3 regions of the Thermotoga sp. KOL6 genome follow, and region 1 is predicted to be linked to each of the others. Evidence: predicted binding sites of a transcription regulator. Region 1 holds the regulator's gene; each other region holds the start of a gene.
What was found. Region 1 encodes HrcA, which represses chaperone genes, less so after heat shock. Its sites were predicted from a motif close to ATTAGCACTCNNANNNTNNGAGTGCTAAT; they were not measured.
Positions count from the first base shown of each region.

Region 2: dnaK (molecular chaperone DnaK) is a predicted target of HrcA. The motif match lies at 1,505-1,533, and genes of this name have one in related genera.
Region 3: groES (co-chaperone GroES) is a predicted target of HrcA. The motif match lies at 1,249-1,277, and genes of this name have one in related genera.

Region 1 covers NZ_LNDE01000004.1:66,154-69,437, forward strand. The annotation lists gene dnaJ (molecular chaperone DnaJ) at 1-593, opposite strand, end outside; gene AS005_RS08225 (nucleotide exchange factor GrpE) at 599-1,099, opposite strand; gene hrcA (heat-inducible transcriptional repressor HrcA) at 1,104-2,123, opposite strand; tRNA gene AS005_RS08235 (tRNA-Leu) at 2,253-2,339, shown strand; gene AS005_RS08240 (L-threonylcarbamoyladenylate synthase) at 2,400-3,284, shown strand, end outside.
Region 2 covers NZ_LNDE01000002.1:161,854-165,137, forward strand. The annotation lists gene AS005_RS04995 (efflux RND transporter permease subunit) at 1-1,451, opposite strand, end outside; gene dnaK (molecular chaperone DnaK) at 1,679-3,284, shown strand, end outside.
Region 3 covers NZ_LNDE01000002.1:299,524-302,807, forward strand. The annotation lists gene AS005_RS05695 (ABC transporter permease) at 1-599, opposite strand, end outside; RNA gene ssrA (transfer-messenger RNA) at 741-1,098, shown strand; gene groES (co-chaperone GroES) at 1,302-1,577, shown strand; gene groL (chaperonin GroEL) at 1,592-3,208, shown strand; gene AS005_RS05715 (AAA family ATPase) at 3,256-3,284, opposite strand, start outside.

The DNA.
Region 1 (3,284 bases):
CGCTCACTAACAAAATACCCAAAGAAAGACCGTTTTTCCTCTCTGATTCTTCCTGTTCCACCACATTTAGGACAGTTGATGTACCCGGAATCAGGCTCTACTCCTGTACCACCACATCTAGGACATGTTTCGTATCTTTCGTACTCTATTGGTATTTCTGTTCCATTGATCAGGTCAGAAAGATTTACCTCTATTTCATATTTGATATCCTCTCCTCTATGAGAGTATTCTTTTCTTTCTCTGCGATGTGGTTCTTCCCCAAAAAACACCTCGAATATATCCCTGTTGAAAATATCCTCGAAATCTCTAAGAAAATCTTCGAAAAAACTCCCACTCGTCCTTCCTTCTTGGTAGGAAGGTTGTTCTCCCACGTATCCAAATCGATCGTACATGGCTCTCTTCTGTGGATCACTCAGAATCTCGTAGGCTTCTTGAATTTCTTTAAAACGTTGTTCGGCTTCTTTCCTGTTCTCCGGATGTCTGTCTGGATGCCATTCTTTTACAAGTTTCTTGTAGGCTCTTCTTATTTCTTCTTGAGTGGCGTTTCTCGGAACACCAAGAATTTCGTAGTAATCTTTTTTCTCTCTTCTCATTGGAATCACTCCTCGCTACTATGTTTGCCAGTGGAAATGTCGCTTTTTCTAGGTTTCACTGCCACTTTTACCTTTGCAGGTTTCAAGACCTTTCCATGGAATTTGTAGCCGTTCTCGACAACTTCAAGTATCGTGTACTCTTCCACATCCTCTGTTTCTACTCTTTCAACTGCTTCATGTTCGAAAGGATCGAACGTTTCCCCTATCTGTATTTTCGTGAGTCCCTCTTTTTCAAGGACGTTCAAAAGTTTCTTGTAAATGAGCTTTATTCCTTCGTAAAAAGATTCACCGCGTTCCCCTTGATTCAGTGCTCTTTCAAAATCATCAAGAATGGGAATCAATTTTGATATTAAATATTCGTTCGCATTTTTTATGAGCTCTCTTTTCTCTCGGGCGACTTCTTCTCGATAATTTTCGTATTCAGCTTTCAATCTTTTTGCGTATTCTTCGAGTTCTTTGCATCTTTCTTCCAATTCTTTGCATTCTATTCTTTCTCTTTCAGACATTCTATCACCTCCTGGACACCGATGTGAAGAATTCAGATAAGCGGTTTAACACATAATCGAAAACTTTTCTGTTTTTATCGTATCTTGTCACTTTCGAGGTGAACAAAAAGACACTTCCTATTGGTGAAGTATTTTTGAAGTATCTGCCAGAAAAGATCGCGAATTTCTCCAGTTTTTTTCTCCCAATCTCTTTCCCTATTTTTACCGTTACATCTTTTTCCTCTTCGATCAGACTTTCGAGAAATTCTTGATCTTTCACCTCTTCCAATAGATTCTTTATGTCTTCGAGATCGAGAGTGTCATCCTTTAAGAGATTTTCCAGGCCAACATCTACGTACCTTTCTAGCTTTTCACTGATCACTGATTCTATCAATTTGACAAGATTGCTCCCTCTCAAGGTTTCTACTTTTCCACTCAAGATCTCATCAATCGTTCTTCCTTTGAGAATAAGATTCAATTGTTTCTCTATCTCTTCCCAGTTCCAATTTTCATGGACTCTTATAGGGGTAATTTTTGAAACACCGAATTCTGTAAGTATGGAGAATATAATGTAGTCTTCGGAAATCGGTATGAGCAATACGCGAAGAATTCTTAACTCTTTAGGATTCGGTCTCTCCAGTAGGACGTATCCTCCTGTGAGTCGGGACAAGAGATTTCCAGCCAAGAGTAAGACCTTTTCAGGATCAGCGAGCGGAATAAATTTAATGGCTTCTACTTCCACATCTGTTTCTGTAGTTTCTTCTGTTAGTTTCACCATCTCTTCGTAGTAGAACCTGAAACCTTTGTCGGTCGGAACGCGACCAGCAGAGGTATGGGGTTGATAGATGTATCCAAGATATTCCAGCTTTTTCATATCATTTCTTATAGTGGCACTGCTGAAGTCTATGTTGCTTATTTCAAGCACTCTTTGTGAACTTACAGGTTTTTTGCTTTCTATATATTCTCGAACAATACAATAGAGAACCTTTCTTTGTCGATCGTTCAGTTTTTTGAGATCTTTTCTCCTGTTTTGACGTCCTCTCATGTTAGCACTCCTTTCTGTTGAGTGCTAATATAAGTTTAACATACATTTCAGGGGAATTCAAGGGTAAGAGCAAAACGTTGGGACTTGATTTGTAAATGAAAAGTTGTTAATATATACTGCAGGAAGAGGGCCGAGGTGGCGGAATGGCAGACGCGGCTGACTCAAAATCAGCTGGGGGATGACCCCGTGCGGGTTCAAGTCCCGCCCTCGGCACCAAACCAACAAGGGGCTCCACGAGCCCCTTTGTTTTATTGTTTCATCCTGGGAGGTAAAATTATGACGAAAGTGTTGAAAATCGATCCGTTGAATCCAGATGAGGAAAGTTTAAAAGAAGCTGTGAAGTTGCTTCGAGAAGGTGAAGTAATAGTCTTTCCCACCGAAACCGTCTATGGAATAGGTGCAGATGCCTACAACGAAGAAGCTTGTAGGAAAATTTTTGAAATCAAAGGAAGGCCTTCTGACAACCCTCTTATTGTGCACATAGGTTCTCTTTCTCAACTCAAGGAAATAGCAGACAATTACGAACCTTATATGGATTTTTTAGAAAAATTCTGGCCAGGACCTTTAACGGTTATTTTCCCGAAGAAATCGAAAAAGATTTCTCCCGTTGTCACCGCCGGATTACCAACAGTGGCCGTAAGGATGCCGGCGCATCCCGTTGCACAGAAATTGATAGAAATGTTTGGGCATCCAATAGCCGCACCGAGTGCGAATCTGTCTGGAAGGCCTAGTGCAACAAATGCAAAACATGTTGTAGAAGACTTCATGGGAAGAGTCAAAATGATTTTGGATGCAGGGAACGCTCCTTTCGGATTGGAATCAACCATAATAGATCTCTCTAAAGATCATCCCGTTCTCCTGAGACCCGGTCCTGTTGAGGTCGAAAAATTAAAAGAGATTTTTCCCGAACTTGTTGTCCCAGATTTTGTGAGAAGTGGTAAATTCTCTGGGAAGCCTTTAGCTCCAGGTATGAAGTACCGACATTATGCTCCTTCTAAACCTTTGATCCTAGTTGAAAATTTGGAAAAGATGGAAGGAATCTTGAGGAAATATCCAAATCATATTGTGATATGCGTTGAGGAGCGGAAGGATCTGTACAGAAAAAAAATCGTTGTAGGTTCTTTGAAAAAACCTTACAGCATTGCCCAAAATATGTTTGCA
Region 2 (3,284 bases), on a different contig from region 1:
ATCCAACGTGTGCCAGCTGGAACGATGACCGTTGACACAAAGAGTGAAGAAAAGAGGGCCAACGCAAAGGCAAGCGCGAAGTACTTGAACAATCTAACCACGAAGCCAGTAAAGAAGACAACGGGAAGGAATACGGATACGGTAGTCAGAGTAGATGCCAGTATGGCGACCCATACTTCGCTAGTTCCTTCCCTAGCAGCATCGGGGATAGGTTTTCCCTGGGAACGGTGTCTGTAAATGTTTTCGAACACAACAATCGAGTTATCCACCAACATCCCCAATGCCATTATTAATCCGCCGAGCGTCAGTGTATCTAGGTTGATTCCGAAAGCGTACAGAAAGACAAAAGTTACCGTCAAAGAGAGAGGTATAGAAAAAGAGGTGACGAATGTGGAGGTGAAATCTTTAAGGAATATCAAAACCACGATAAAAGCAGCAATAAAGCCATAAAACAGATTTTTGAGGAGATTGTCTATAGCTCTTTCCGTATAATAGGCTTGATTCACAGCTTCGACATAATTTATGCCGGAATTTTTCAAGATCTTTTTTATTTCTCGTACAGTTTTAACCGTGTTCGCACCACTTCTTTTATATACTGCGACGAGAGATGCTTTTTTTCCGTTGACCCTGATTTCTCCTTGAACGTTTTCTTCTGTTATCTTGACATCTGCTATGTTTTTTAAACGAACGGGGACGAGTAATTTGGGAATATCTCCTCTCAACAGAGACTGGTATTTCACTCCTCTGAACCCAACGATAGTGTTTTTCAAATCTTCTAAGCTTTTAAAACGACCGTCCACGGACACTGGATAGATATTTCCTTCACTGTCTTCTACATAACCAAAAGGATAAACCAAGTTTCCAGAGAGAAGAGTTTCTATAAGTGATGGATCTACATCCAACTTCTTTATTTTTTCATGGTTCAGAACGATTTCAACGACTTTCCTAGGTTTTCCCAACTCTTCCACACTGGCAACGTCGGACAATCTTCTTATATGTGAGACAACTTCTTCGTAGTTTTCTTCAGTTGAGAAGGCGTACACTGGTAGCAAAGATGGATCAAATTCAACTACTATTGGTTTCACGCCTTCCGGGAGCTCTCTTGCTGCAAGGTCTATGTATCGAGAGAGTCTGCCTACTGCGTCAGAAGTTTTCACGTTCCAGTTGAACTCCACAATTATGAACGAAACAGAATCCATAGACATGGAAGTAAACCTTCTAACCCCTGGTGTAGAGGAGATGTACTTTTCGAGAGGGATTGTTACGAGTTCTTCTACTTCCTCCGTCCCTGCTCCCATGTACGTGGTTATAACGACGGCATACGGATATTCGATCTGCGGTAGGAGATCTAACTTCAGGTGTTGAAAAGATATAATCCCTAAGAATACAACAGCGGTTAGTAACATCAGGATGGCAATAGGTCTCTTTGATGATGCTTCTGCTAGTTTCATTTGTATCCCTCCCTAACGCAATTTATTATAGCTTATTTTTTTAGGAAAATGTTCTTGTCATTCATACATTTCGTTTGCTATACAATATTATTACATATACATTACCATACACAAAATGGTCTTTTTATCATATTTTTATCTATTAACCAATTTGAATCCTAACACTTGACATATTACCCAGAGCTTTCTATAATTTTCCACGGAAAGACCGATAAGGAGGTGGAAAAATGGCAGAAAAGAAAGAATTTGTTGTTGGAATAGACCTCGGAACGACTAATTCTGTCATAGCTTGGATGAAACCGGATGGAACGGTTGAGGTGATACCCAACGCGGAGGGTAGTAGAATAACACCATCTGTTGTTGCTTTTACTAAAAGTGGAGAAATTCTCGTTGGTGAACCTGCCAAGAGGCAAATGATACTCAATCCCGAGCGGACAATAAAATCCATAAAGAGAAAAATGGGAACCGATTACAGAGTTAGAATAGATGACAAAGAATATACTCCGCAAGAAATCAGTGCATTCATTTTGAAAAAGCTCAAAAAAGACGCTGAGGCGTATTTGGGTGGGGAAATAAAGAAAGCAGTCATCACATGTCCTGCATACTTCAACGATGCTCAAAGACAGGCAACAAAAGAAGCAGGAATCATAGCGGGACTTGAAGTTTTGAGAATCATCAACGAACCAACAGCGGCGGCTCTCGCGTACGGTTTGGATAAGGCTGGTAAAGAACAGAAAGTCTTGGTTTATGATCTCGGAGGAGGAACTTTCGATGTTTCAATACTTGAAATAGGTGATGGAGTGATCGAGGTTATCGCAACCGCTGGTAATAATCATCTTGGTGGAGATGATTTCGACCAGAGACTCATAGATTGGATGGCTGAGGAGTTTAAAAAGCAACACGGAATAGATCTCAGAGAGGACAGGCAAGCTCTTCAGAGATTGAGAGATGCAGCCGAAAAGGCTAAGATAGAACTCTCGACGAAGATGGAGACAGATGTTAGTCTTCCGTTCATAGCAGTTTCTCCAAGTGGTCAACCTTTACACCTCGAGATGAGAATCACAAGGTCCTTGTTTGAATCGCTCACCAGAGATCTCGTTGAAATGACTCGTGGGCCTATAGAACAAGCACTAAACGATGCTAAGCTTTCGCCAAAGGATATAGACGAGATCATACTGGTTGGTGGAATGACGAGAGTCCCAATGGTTCAAAGGTTTATAAAGGAGATCTTTGGGAAAGAACCCAATAAGAGTGTTAATCCGGATGAGGCTGTTGCGATCGGAGCAGCAATACAAGCAGCCATACTGGCAGGAACGGAGGGGGCCAAGGGAAGGGACATTGTTCTTGTAGATGTCACACCACTCACCCTTGGGATAGAAGTCAAAGGAGGTCTCTTTGAACCGATCATACCAAGAAATACCAAGATACCTGTAAGGAAAAGTAAGATCTTCACGACTGTCGAGGACGGTCAAACAGAGGTGGAAATCAGAGTTTATCAGGGAGAAAGACCTATTGCGAGAGAAAATATTTTCCTTGGAAGCTTCAAACTCGTGGGAATACCACCTGCACCGAGAGGGGTACCTCAGATAGAGGTGACATTCGACATAGACAGCGATGGTATTGTTCACGTGTCTGCAAAGGATCTGGGTTCTGGAAAAGAGCAATCTATGGTTGTCACCGGTAGACACAAACTCTCGGAGGAAGACATAAAGAGAATGATAGAGGATGCTAAGAGGTACGAAGAACAAGACAGGCGCATCAAAGAGGAAATCGAACTCAAGAATAAAGCAGACGATCTCGCTTACAGTGTTGAAAAAACGTTGAGAGAGTACG
Region 3 (3,284 bases), on a different contig from region 1:
CCATTCAAAAGAGCGTCTACTGTTATGAGCTTGGTATAGCGATGAAATTCTGGTGATCTTACAGCCTCCTCAGCCCATATACTGAGGTTTCCAGGAGGAAGCCAATTGAGAATACTGTAGAAAATCATCAGAACAAGAAGGCCGAATACGAAATCTGGAAAAGACCATCCCACAACGGCAAATATTCTGATGAAATGATCGAGAAATTTTCCCCTGTGTACCGCTGCTTTCACACCGAGCCATATTCCGACGAAAACGACTGGGAATATGGCGTAAAGAGCGAGCTCCACAGTATAAGGTAGTCTTTTCAAGAGAGCATCCTTTACAGGTTCTTTTCCAACGAGAGACCATCCCAGATCACCCTTTAGAGTGTTGAGCAACCATTTTACGTATCGAACCACGAAAAAATCGTTCAGACCGTATTTTTCTTTCAGTGCCTCCAATTGTTCAGTTGTCAATTTGTCCAACATGTTTGGGTTCACGTAAGCTGCCAGCAACTTGTCAGGACCCAAAGATTGAATCATCGAAAATACTATGAACGTGACTCCAAGAAGTATCAAAGGAAGAAGCAAAAGCCTTCGTATGATGTATGCGGTCACTGAATACACCTCCTGAAAACTCGTTTTGTTGTACCTTCATAAGATTATACTATACCTCGGTATGCAAAACCCGCCAGCATTTTGAACTTTCTTTTAGTAAGGAAGGTCATAAACAGCGGTGATATAATATACATGGAACCAGGGGGCGAATGGGTTCGACGGGGATGGAGTCCCCTGGGAAGCGAGCCGAGGTCCCCACCACCTCGTAAAAAAGGTGGGACAAAGAATAAGTGCCAACGAACCTGTTGCTGTTGCCGCCTAATAGGTAAGGCGGCCGTCCTCTCCGAAGTTGGCTGGGCTTCGGAAGAGGGCGTGAGAGATCCAGCCTACCGATCTGGGTTTCGCCTTCCAGCCCAGATCGGGAAAATTTAGGAAGGCTATGGGAATGGGTACCCTGCCCGTGGGGTACCCTTCCCGAAATGAAAAACACGGGCTGCGCTCGGAGAAGCCCAGGGGCCTCCATCTTCGGACGGGGGTTCGAATCCCCCCGCCTCCACCAGAAAGAAAAGATAGGGTGCTTTGAGGCACCCTTTTTATTTTTTGTTTTGTTATGGCATTAACTTTGATGATGTCTGTAATCTGTAATTGTAATGTTAATTTTTCTTAAAATAATTCGCTTGAAGTCCCATAAAAAAAGTTGTATATTTATATTAGCAGTCCACAATCGAGAGTGCTAAAAAATCTTCGAAGGAGGGATACAACATGAAAGTGATTCCTCTCGGTGAAAGGCTCCTCATCAAACCCATTAAGGAAGAAAAGAAGACAGAAGGAGGAATAGTGCTTCCAGATTCTGCAAAGGAGAAACCCATGAAAGCAGAAGTTGTTGCTATAGGAAAAATTGAAGATGACGAAAAATTTGACATCAAAGTTGGCGACAAAGTGATCTTTTCTAAGTACGCAGGTACAGAAATAAAGATCGATGATGAGGATTACATCATCATTGATGTGAACGACATTCTCGCAAAAATCGAAGAGTGAGGGAGGTGTGAGATATGCCGAAACTTCTGAAATTCAACGAGGAAGCAAGAAGAGCTCTTGAGAGAGGAGTAGACAAGGTTGCTAATGCTGTCAAGATAACACTCGGTCCAAAGGGAAGAAATGTTGTTATTGAAAAATCGTGGGGTTCTCCTACCATCACCAATGATGGTGTCTCCATAGCCAAGGAGATCGAACTCGAGGATAAGTTTGAAAATCTCGGTGCACAGCTTGTAAAAGAAGTTGCTTCCAAAACCAACGATGTTGCTGGAGATGGTACGACAACTGCTACCGTTTTGGCACAAGCTATGATAAAAGAAGGACTTAAGAACGTTGCTGCGGGAGCGAATCCTATTCTTCTCAAGAGAGGAATAGATAAAGCTGTTGAAAAGGCTGTTGAAGAGATTAAAAAACTCTCCAAGAAACTTTCTGGAAGAGAAGATATTGCTCACGTTGCCGCTATTTCCGCTAACAGTCCTGAGATAGGTGAACTCATTGCCGAAGCCATGGATAAGGTGGGAGAAGATGGAGTAATCACTGTAGAAGATTCTAAGACTCTCGACACTTACGTTGAATTCACCGAGGGAATGCAATTTGATAGAGGTTACATTTCACCTTACTTTGTGACCGATGCGGAAAAAATGGAAGTTGTTCTCAAAGAACCTTTCATCCTCATAACCGATAGAAAACTCAGTGCTGTGAAGCCTCTCATACCCATTCTTGAAAAGGTTGCTCAGACGGGGAAACCGTTGCTTGTAATAGCAGAGGATGTTGAAGGAGAGGCCCTGACAACCCTTGTTCTCAACAAGTTGAAGGGTACACTCCAGTCCTGTGCGGTCAAAGCACCAGGATTCGGTGAAAGAAGAAAAGCTATGCTTCAGGATATAGCGATTCTCACGGGAGGACAAGTGGCAAGCGAAGAACTTGGAATCAACCTCGAGGACCTCACCCTTGAGGATCTTGGAAGAGCAGATCTTGTGAGGGTTAAAAAAGACGAAACCATCATAGTTGGTGGAAAAGGAGATCCTGAAGCAATCAAGAAGAGAATCGCTCAAATCAAAGCGCAAATAGAGGAGACGACCTCTGAGTATGAGAAGGAAACTCTCCAGGAAAGAATGGCAAAACTTGCAGGAGGAGTAGCGGTTATAAAAGTGGGAGCCGCCACCGAGACGGAATTGAAGGAAAAGAAACACAGAATAGAAGACGCTCTCAGTGCTACCAGAGCTGCCGTTGAAGAAGGAATCGTCCCTGGTGGAGGAGTAACCCTTTTGAGAGCTAGAAAGGCGGTTGAGAAGGTCATAGAAGAACTCGATGGTGATGAAAAAATTGGTGCTCAAATTGTTTACAGAGCACTCTCTGCACCAATCAAGCAAATAGCTGAAAACGCCGGTTACGATGGAGCCGTGATCATTGAAAAGATACTTTCGAATGACGAGCCAGCCTACGGTTTTGACGCTCTAAAAGGAGAATTTTGCAACATGTTCGAAAGAGGAATTATAGACCCGGCAAAAGTTACGAGAAGTGCCCTTCAGAACGCCGCTTCCATTGCAGGAATGCTTCTGACAACGGAAGTACTTGTCGTGGAAAAACCCGAGGAGAAGAAAGAAACACCGAGTCTTCCTGAAGAATACTGAAAAAACAGGAAGGGGGCGCACGCCCCCTTTTTATTTTTTTTTGAAGTTCAAATTTTAAAATTGTTTTCAAACACTT